DNA from 3 places in the Luteibacter sp. P1_D3 genome. Region 1 is predicted to be linked to each of the others. Evidence: predicted binding sites of a transcription regulator. Region 1 holds the regulator's gene; each other region holds the start of a gene.
What was found. Region 1 encodes FliA, which starts transcription of late flagellar genes. Its sites were predicted from a motif close to TAAAGTTTNNCNNNCNNNGGCCGATAA; they were not measured.
Positions count from the first base shown of each region.

Region 2: AC1DYM_RS16555 (GGDEF domain-containing protein) is a predicted target of FliA. The motif match lies at 2,059-2,085, and genes of this name have one in related genera.
Region 3: AC1DYM_RS05260 (HD-GYP domain-containing protein) is a predicted target of FliA. The motif match lies at 2,165-2,191, and genes of this name have one in related genera.

Region 1 is NZ_JBFUAT010000001.1:262,066-265,338, reverse strand. Features, by position in the region: gene AC1DYM_RS01220 (MinD/ParA family protein) at 1-709, shown strand, start outside; gene AC1DYM_RS01215 (RNA polymerase sigma factor FliA) at 706-1,437, shown strand; gene cheY (chemotaxis response regulator CheY) at 1,491-1,892, shown strand; gene AC1DYM_RS01205 (protein phosphatase CheZ) at 1,903-2,547, shown strand; gene AC1DYM_RS01200 (chemotaxis protein CheA) at 2,555-3,273, shown strand, end outside.
Region 2 is NZ_JBFUAT010000027.1:21,575-24,847, reverse strand. Features, by position in the region: gene sodC (superoxide dismutase [Cu-Zn] SodC) at 1-160, shown strand, start outside; gene AC1DYM_RS16560 (alpha-ketoglutarate-dependent dioxygenase AlkB family protein) at 204-755, shown strand; gene AC1DYM_RS16555 (GGDEF domain-containing protein) at 841-1,914, opposite strand; gene AC1DYM_RS16550 (oxygenase MpaB family protein) at 2,175-3,098, opposite strand; gene AC1DYM_RS16545 (CorA family divalent cation transporter) at 3,103-3,273, opposite strand, start outside.
Region 3 is NZ_JBFUAT010000005.1:32,377-35,649, forward strand. Features, by position in the region: gene AC1DYM_RS05255 (putative bifunctional diguanylate cyclase/phosphodiesterase) at 1-852, opposite strand, end outside; gene AC1DYM_RS05260 (HD-GYP domain-containing protein) at 849-2,081, opposite strand; gene msrA (peptide-methionine (S)-S-oxide reductase MsrA) at 2,263-2,937, shown strand; gene hutU (urocanate hydratase) at 2,987-3,273, opposite strand, start outside.

The DNA.
Region 1 (3,273 bases):
GCTCGATGCCGATCTGGCCATGGCCAATATCGACGTGCTGCTCGGGCTGCAGCCGACCCGTCATCTCGGACACATGCTCGAGGGCGAGTGCCGCATCGAGGATCTGATCCTCCAGGCGCCGCATGGCCTGAAGGTGATTCCGGCCACCTCCGGCGCCCGTCGCATGGCGCAGCTGCCGAACATCGAGCACGCCGCCGTCATCCGCGCGTTCGACGAATACCCGATCGCTCCCGAATACCTGATCGTCGACACCGCCGCCGGCATTTCGGACAGCGTGTCCATGTTCGCCGCCGCTTCGGACGAAGTCGTGGTGGTGGTCTGCGACGAGCCGGCCTCGCTGACCGATGCCTACGCCCTGATCAAGGTCATGAGCCGCGAGTTCGGCGTGAACCGCTTCCGCATCGTGGCCAACATGGTCCGCCACGCCCAGGAAGGCCGCCAGTTGTTCGAGAAACTGTCCCGGGTGACCAACCGGTTCCTGGATGTTTCCTTGGATTTCATGGGGATGGTCCCGCACGACGAGTACCTGCGCCAGGCGATTCGCCGCCAATCGGCGGTGGTCGATGTCTGGCCGAGCAGCCGATCCGCCGTCGGATTCAAGAATCTGGCCAGGTCGGTCGATACATGGGGTGAACCCGAACCCCGTGCTCAGGGTCGCATCGGCTTTTTCGCCGAGCGGTCCCACCTGGGAGGAGGGTTGCCACTGTGAGCGTTGCGACGGAATACCTTGAAGTCACGCGAATCCCGGCGGATCAATTGGTACGAACCCACGCGCCGCTGGTGCGCCGGATCGCCTATCACCTGATGGGCCGGCTGCCGCCGAGCGTGGATGCAAACGACCTCATGCAGGCCGGAATGATCGGACTGCTGGAGGCCGCAAGAAATTACTCGCCGACTCGCGCGGCCAGTTTCGAGACCTATGCGGGTATCCGCATACGGGGCGCGATGCTGGACGAACTGCGCAAGACGGACTGGACCCCCCGCTCCGTGCACCGGAAGTTGCGCGAGGTGGCTGAAGTAACGAGGCAGATCGAGAACGAAACGGGTGGTGATGCCGAAGACGCCGAAGTGATGAAGCGGCTGGGCATCGACGCCATGGAGTACAACCAGATTCTGGCCGACGCGGCGAGCGCGCGGTTGCTCAGTCTTACGGCGCCCGAAGGCGACGAAGGCGCGGCAATCGATGTCGCGGACCCGGATGCCGCGGGTCCGGAAGGGCTCTTCGAACAGGACGGCTTGCGCGATGCGCTGGCCCAATCCATCGACGGCCTGCCCGAACGCGAGAAGCTGGTGATGTCGCTGTACTACGATGAAGAGCTCAACCTGAAGGAAATCGGTGCGGTGCTGGGTGTGAGTGAATCGCGGGTGTGCCAGATCCATGGCCAGGCCCTGATCCGCCTCCGCGCACGCATGACGGGTTGGAAAGACAAGCATTGACGGCATTACGGTGCCGTCGCCGGTAAGAACGCGCAGTCAGGCGGAGACGAGTTTTGGACAAGAACATGAAAATCCTCGTGGTGGACGATTTCTCCACCATGCGGCGCATCGTCAGGAATCTCCTGGTCGAGCTGGGATTCACGAACACCCTCATCCAGGAGGCTGAAGACGGCAACGCGGCGCTCACGATGCTGCGCGCCCAGCCCTTCGACCTGGTGGTGACCGACTGGAACATGCCCAACATGACGGGCATCGACCTGCTCCGCGCGATCCGCGCGGACGCCGCGCTGAAGTCGATGCCGGTGCTGATGGTCACGGCCGAGAACAATCGCGACCAGATCATCGCTGCCGCGCAGAGTGGCGTGAACGGCTACGTGGTCAAGCCGTTCACGGCGGTCACGCTGAAGGAAAAGCTCGACAAGATCTTCGAACGACTCGCCGCGGCTGCGGGCTAAGGGAATAACGATGAACACCATGCTTACCGCCGGCCACGAGGTCGTTCCCGAGCTGCGCGAGTTGCTCGATGCCGATGACAGCGTCGCCTTCGAACAGGCGCTCGACCGCCTGTTGCGCAGCCGTGAACAGCACCTGTTCCTGGCCCTGGGCCACCTCGCGCGCGATCTTCATGAGTCGGTCCGCCGCCTCGCCTCCGATATCTCCAGCGATGGTGTGCCGGGCAACATGAGCGACGCGCGCAAGCACCTGCGCGACGTGCTCGAGATGAGCTCGCAGGCCGCCCACCGCACCCTCGATTTCAGCGACAAGCTGCGCCCGCAAGCGCAGGCGCTGGCCAAGCAGGCCGACGAAGTGCTGGTGCTCGACCAGGCCGATCCCGCCTTCGCAACGAGCGCGACGGCCCTGGCCGTGCGCGTCGGCGATTTCGCGCAGAGCTGCGACATCGGCCTGGGCGAGATGGTCGAAGCCCAGTCCTGGCAGGATCTCTCCGGCCAGCGCGTGGCGCAGGTCGAATCGTTCATGGCCAAGGTGGAGTCGTCGCTGGTCGAGCTGGTGCGTCTCACCGGTTCGCTCGCGGGCGGCGCTCACGCACCGGCCGCGGACAAGGTCAGCCAGGACGAAGTGGATCGACTGCTCAGCGAATTCGGGTTCTGAGCGCCGTATGAGCGTGGAGCTGGACAACGAGCTGCTCAATGTCTTCCTGATCGAAGCACGCGAACTGCTCGAGAGCCTGGGCGAACAGCTCGTGGACCTCGAAGCATCGCCGGGAGACGCCGAGCTGCTGAACGCGGTCTTCCGCGCGTTCCATACCGTGAAGGGCGGTGCGGGCTTCCTTGGCCTCAACGCCATGGTGGAGCTGTGCCACCGCGCCGAGGACCTCCTCAACGAGGCCCGTAATGGCGCGGTGGTGTTGAACCCCGGCTTCATGGATGCGTTGCTCGAGTCGCTGGACCTCCTCAACGACATGATGCGTGCGGCCGACGCGGGCGTCCCCGCCGAGCCCGCGCCCCGCTCCGTGCTCGATCGCCTGCTGATCCCGGGCCGCGCCGGCTCCGCGCCACCGGTGGCGCTGTCACCGGTGATGTCGACGCCTGCGTCGACCGGCGCTCCCGCCGTGTCGTCGCAGCGTCCCTACGATCCCATCGAAGACGAATTCGAAGCCATGCTCGACGCCGCGCGCAACGATCGCGCACCGGCCTCGACGGCGTCCGGCACGATCAACGACGACGAATTCGAAGCACTACTGGATTCGCTCTACGGCACCGGCGCCCCCGGCGCCGATGCGGGAGCCCCTGCAGGGGCGGCGGCCACTGTAGGAGCCGCTTCAGGGGCGATCCCAGTCGCCGCAACGCCGGTGGCACCCGCCGCCGACCCCAACGC
Region 2 (3,273 bases), on a different contig from region 1:
TGGCACCGACACCACCGCCGTCACCGCGCCCCACCTGAAGAGCCTGGCCACGCTGAAGGACCATTCGCTGATGATCCACGCCGGTGGCGACAACTACGCCGACGAGCCGGCGCCGCTCGGCGGCGGCGGTGCGCGCATCGCCTGCGGCGTGATCAAGTAAGGGTCGAATGTCGCAAGGCGGTCTTTTCGCTCCCGAACCGCTCGTGATCGTCGATGACGACCACGGGCGGTTCGCGTATGAGCCTGGCGTGATTTCCGTCGTGGCGGCCGAGGCGTGGTTCGCTACGTTGCTGGCCGAGGTTCCGTGGCAGGCGAAACGACGCGAGATGTATGGCCGCGACGTGGATGTGCCACGGCTGGTGCAGCATTACGCACTGGACGACCCCGACTTGCCACCGGTGCTGCGCGATGCGCGCCGCGAGGTTGTCGCGGCCACAGGTACCCCGTTTACCTCGGTGGGCCTGAACCTCTATCGCGATGGACGCGACAGCGTGGCGCCGCACAACGATCACATCGAGGAACTGGCCGAGGGCGCGCCGATCACGCTGCTCTCGCTGGGTGCCACGCGGACGATGACCTTGCGCGAGCGCGAGTCGCCGAAGCGGAAGTTCGACGTGAAGCTGGAGCCCGGCAGCCTGCTGACGATGAGTTATGCGACGCAGTTTCATTGGGATCATGGGATCCCCAAGGCGCGCGGCGAGGTGGGGCCGAGGATCAGCCTGGCATTTCGGGTAAGACCGCCCCCCGCTCGGTAGGAGCCGATTCATCGGCGATCCCGCGGCAGCGGGCCAGACTGCGGCAAGCACCCATTCGCCGATGAATCGGCTCCCACAAGGAGCACTAGAAAAGGTCGATGCTGCCCAGGGCTACCGCGGCGCCCAGCTCACCGCGCTCGGTCAGTGCCTCGTAACCATGCACGCTGTTCCGCCCGTTTTCCTTGGCGAAATACAGCGCCTTGTCAGCGCGGTCGAGCACGATCTCGGGGTAGTCGTTCTCGGTGATGCGCGCGTAGCCGATGCTGACCGTGACGTGGCCGACCTGCGGGAACGCATGCTCGGCGACGAAGTGGCGGAAGCGGTCCAGTGCCATGTGCGCGACGCGTTCGTCCTGCGCAGCGATCAGCATGACGAATTCTTCGCCGCCGAAACGGAACAGCACGTCGCTCTGACGGAAGCTGTGCCGCATCTGCTGGGCAAGCATCAGGATGACTTCGTCGCCGTAGACATGGCCGTACGTGTCGTTGATGCGCTTGAAGTGATCGATGTCGAGGATGGCCAGCCAGATCTGCGAGACATCGGCCTCGAAGGGCAGGCGGCGCTCGTCTTCGCCCTTGGCCGCGGCGCGGGCACGCTGGCGCTGCAGCTTGAGCAGGCGTTGCAGGCGTTGTTCGAAACTGCGCCGGTTGTACAGGCCAGTGAGCTTGTCCCGCTCGCTCTCGTTGAGCAGGGCGATGTAGTTGCCGTAGATGCGGGCATAGCCTTCGACCATGTTGCGCACGCCGTCGAGCGAGTCTTCCGACTCCAGCATCAGGGCGCCGATGGCCGCATGGTCGCGCTGGATCGGGATGACCAGGCGGCAGGTGCCGTCCTCGGTGACATCGCTGATCGCTTCGAGGGTTTCCATGGCGCAGACGATCGTGTCGATCGGATCGCCGTCTCGCGAAGGATCCAGGGCTTCGACGACGAAGGCGCCAGCGTCGTTGCGCGAGCAGACCACGATCGAGTCCACCGGGAGCTGCAGGCTCTCGCCGCGCTTGCACAGGGTCACGCTGCTGACCGAGATCAGCTCGGCCAGCGACAGCACCAGGCTGTGGTCGAGCGCATCGATGTCGCGGTGGTGAGTGAACTCGGCCACGGAGGCGAGCAGGCGCGACTCCGGCGGACCGCCGGCAAGCGAATGCCACGGCGACCTCATGGCCCCACGATCCCGACGACCTGGCGTCCGCTATGTGAGCAACTGGCTGTCACCGACCCCATCCTCCCCCGAGTCGGACGCACGTGATGCGCGCCCTGTGTTGGTGTCACTGCGGCGATTCCCCGCCGCGCAACCTCGAAGGTGTTAGCGGCGTCGCGGCCGATAACTTTAGAGCATATTCGGCAAAAACTAAGGAAAGTGAGAACCCGTTCCGTTTTTCAGCCTTCACGAACGTGATGAAGTGGGGTAGGGCGCTGGGCTTAGGACGGCCAGTGCGACAGCAACCCCGGGTCGACGCCCACCCGACGGCAGGAGCGCGAGGCGACCCCCTCGGTCAGCGCCACGCGGAAAAGCGGGGCCATGCCGCGCAAGGTGCCGCGGGCCAGCCTGGCCTTACGCAGGTCGGCGTCGCTCCGCTGCAGTAACGACGCGGCCCAGTCCGGCAGCAGTGCGGCACCCGCGTGCAGAAACAGGTCGCGCGACAGCCCGGCCATCGGCACCGGCAGATCCAGCCGGCCGAGCACCTCGAGTACGACCCGCGACCGCTCGCCGAACACTAGCGAGGGGAGGACGCGCGCGATGTAGGCATCCATCTCGGCGACCGAGCCAGGGACATCGCGTGCGCCCAGCGCTTCGGCGACGCGACGTGTCTCATCGAGGTAGGCATCGGCCACCGCGGCGGACACGGCCATCGGCCCGTAGGCCCGGTAGCCGGCGAGGAAGCTCGACATCTCGCTGACGTGCACCCAGGTGAGCAGGTCCGGATCGTCGGCGGCGTAGGGGACGCCTGCCTCGTCCAGGCCCTTAACGTGGCCATGGATCGTGCGGACGCGTTCGATCATCGCCTCGGCGTCGTGGGTCGGGGCGTAGGTGGTCGCACCGACAAAGGCCGTGGTCCGGCGCAGGCGGCCGACCAGATCCTCGCGGAAGTTGGAGTGATCCCACACGCCGGCCAGGGCGCGCGGATGCAGCAGCTGCAGGTAGAGCGCACAGAGGCCCCCGGCGAGCATGCCGCAGAAATCCGAATGCATGCGCCAGGTCACGCTGGAGGGGCCGAACAGGCCGGGGTCGCCCGCGGGGTGCTCGTAATCGATGCCGCCGGAGGGTGGGCGCGGAAAGGCCGTGAGCACCCAGCGCCGGATCGGCGCGGACGCCGGTCGGAGCAGCCGCGCGAAGGCCGTCATGGGCTCAGTCTCCCGACCACCAACCGCGCCATTTGAAGAACCACACCGGCAGGATCGTGCTGAGGATGATCACGCCCAGCGCGATCGGATAGCCGTAGGGCATGTTCAGCTCGGGCATGTCCTTGAAGTTCATGCCCCAGATGCCGGCCAGGATGATCGGCGGAATGGTCGCAAC
Region 3 (3,273 bases), on a different contig from region 1:
GATCGCCGATTCCGGCGGTACGCCCCAGATTTCCAGCGCGCCGAGCATGTGCTCGGCAAAGCCCTGCTCGACGAAGACGCGCGGGGAAAGGTTGATTGCCACGTCGAGCGGACAGCCGCCACGGTGAAGCGCCGCCGTGTGACGCAACGAGGCGTTGAGGCTCCAGCGGGTCAGTTGGACGATGAGGTCGCTGCGCTCGGCGAAGGGGACGAAGTCGCCCGGCGCGACTTCGACACCGGAGCGCGTATTCCAGCGCGCCAGCGATTCCACACGCACCACTTCGCCCGTCCGCAAGTCGCACAGTGGCTGGAAGGCCACGTGCAAGCGGTTGGCTTCGATGTCTTCGCGCAGTTCGCCGTAAAGAATTTCGATCGGCGTGACGTCTTGCTGATAGACCGCAAACGGTTCGCCGACGCGGAGCGCCTCGTCGTGCGCGAGCTCGGCACGTCGGTAGAGCAGCTCCGCCGTGGTGCCGTGCTCGGAGTACAGCGTCACACCGATCACCGCGCGGCCATGCCAGGGACGCTCGCCGCGCAGCAGCGGGCTGTCGAAGGCACCGACGATGCGCGTGGCGGCCAGCAGGGCATGCGTGCGATTGCGAATGGAGGGGAGCACGGCCACGAAGGTGTCGTCGCCGGCGACGAAGATCTTGTCGACATGGCGCACGGCCTCGACGATCCGTTCGCGGGCCGCGAGCATGATCTGGCTGCCGAACTCGAAACCGAAGCGGAGCTGCGCCTCGCGAATGCCCTGCAGGCGAATGACCAGGATGCCGCACATGCCCTCGGCGTTGGCCGTGCGGTCGAGGATGGCCTGGACGGCGGGCAGGATGTGTGACCGCTCGCTGGTCATGACAGGAAATACTCCCTGGGTTCGATGCCGTAACTGCCGGCGGCTAGTGTGCGAAGTATCTCGCGACGTACGCCGTCGGTCTGGCGCATAAGGTCGACAATCATGAACTCGTCGAGGTGGTTCTTGTCGGTGCGGGTAAGGATCGCCACGCGCGGTTGCAGGCGACGTGCCTGGTTCTGCACCATGACGATGGCCACTTCGCCGGTATTGAGCTCCACCAGCGAGCCGGTAGGATACACACCCAGGCAGGCCTGGAACTGCTCCACCAGCTCACCCTGGAATTCGCGGTCGCGACCGGAATAGATTTGCCGGATCGCAAGGTGCTGCGACACCGCCGGACGGTAGGGCCGCGGCGTCGACATGGCGTGGTAGGTATCGATGATCGCCGCCATGCGCCCGGCGAGCGGAATAGCCGTCCCGGCCAGGCCATGGGGGTAACCGCTGCCGTCGTAGCGCTCGTGATGGGTGAGCACCATGTCGCGCACTTCCATGTCGACGACGCCGGAGTGGTCGAGGATGGCCACACCCTCCTTCACGTGCTGGCGCGCGAGTTCCCATTCGGCGTCGTTGAGCGGGCCGCCTCGCTCGAGCATCTCTTCGGGCAGCTGCGACTTACCCACGTCCATCAGCAAGCCACCGGCAGCGAGGCTGACAATGGCGTCACCGGTGAAGCCCATGTGCCGGCCAAAGGCGGCGGCCAGGGTGCTGCAGCCGACGGCATGCTGGTAGGTGTAGCTGTCGCGCTTGCGCAGGCTCTGCATCCAGAAGAAAGCGTCGCCACTGCGCAGCACGCTCTCGACCATCGGGCGCACGGCACTCTCGACGGCGCCCTGATCGATGGCCCGGCCGGCCTGGAGGTCCTCGACGATACGTTCGGCGAAGCTCGCGACCGTGTCGAAAGCCTCCCGCGCGCGCGGCATCTCGTCATCGAAGGAGGCAGTGTCGGTGTAGCTGTGCCGGGTGACCAGGCGGGTGTTCAGGGCCGGGCGCGGCATCGCGGCGCGCACCGGGACGGCGGTCGTGACGTGGGCTGGCGTGACGCGGCGGTGCAGGTCGACGAACACGTACTTGCAGAAGCGCCGCAGCGCCTCGATGTCTTCTCGAGAGGCGATCGGCACCCCCTGCAACGGAAAGGGCGTGTCCGACCAATCACAATCGAGACGGCTCACGTACATGCCGATCTCCAGATCGGTCACGAACACGCGTCTCTCTACCAGGTCGTACGCCACGTTTCCCCCGCCTCCTTTGCCAAACAAAGCGCGCCATTTTGCCGAATCCGCGCCAGGTCAGCCAACCCACGGTCGTCGGTCCTATATCGGCCGGGGCCTCGGTAACTGTAGCGGGGATGCGTGTCAGATTACTGTGACTCGCCCGGTCTCATTCAGCAGGCCCCCTCCCTCGGAGATCCGCATGAACCGTCGCTCCCTGCTCGCCCCGCTCCTGATCGCGCTCACGGCCTGCTCGGCCGCCTCCGCCCGTGACGAGGGTGTTCGCCTTCCCGCGCCCACGGTCGACGCCGCCGCGGCGCCTGGCGAAGCCACGGCCGTGTTCGCCGGCGGCTGTTTCTGGGGTGTCGAAGGCGTATTCCAGCACGTCAAGGGCGTGAAGAGCGTCCGCAACGGGTATTCGGGGGGCGACGCCGCCCACGCGAACTACGACGACGTGAGCGATGGCGACACCGGCCACGCCGAGTCGGTACGCGTGGTGTACGACCCTGCCCAGGTCACCTATGGCCAGTTGCTCCAGGTGTTCTTCTCGGTCGCCCAGGATCCCACCCTGCTCAACCGCCAGGGCCCGGATTCCGGCACGCAGTACCGGTCGGCCGTGTTCTATGCCACGCCTGAGCAGAAGAAGGTGGCCGATGCGTACGTCGCCCAGCTGACGGCGGCCCACGCGTTTTCCGCGCCGATCGTCACCCAGGTCGCCCCGTTGAAGGGGTTTTACCTGGCCGAGGACGAGCATCAGGACTATATGCGGCTGAATCCGGACGCGATGTACATCGCGATCAATGACCGGCCGAAGGTGCTGGCGTTGGAGCGGATTTATCCGGAGCGGTATGTGGCGACTTGGGCTAACGGGCGCTGAGGCTAGCACCCGTTCGCCGATGAATCGGCTCCTACCGGGAGCCGATGCTTTACCCCACCATTGGCAGGTTCAGCCCCTGCTCCTTCGCGCAAGCGATCGCATCCTCGTAGCCGGCGTCCGCATGGCGCATGACGCCGGTGCCGGGGTCGTTCCACAGCACGCGCGCCAGCCGCTTGTCGGCTGCTTCGCTGCCGTCGGCGACGATGACCACGCCGCTGTGCTGGCTGTAACCCATGCCGACGCCGCCGCCGTGATGCAGGCTGACCCAGGTCGCGCCGCCAGCCACGTTGAGCATGGCGTTGAGCAGCGGCCAGTCGCTGACGGCGTCGCTGCCGT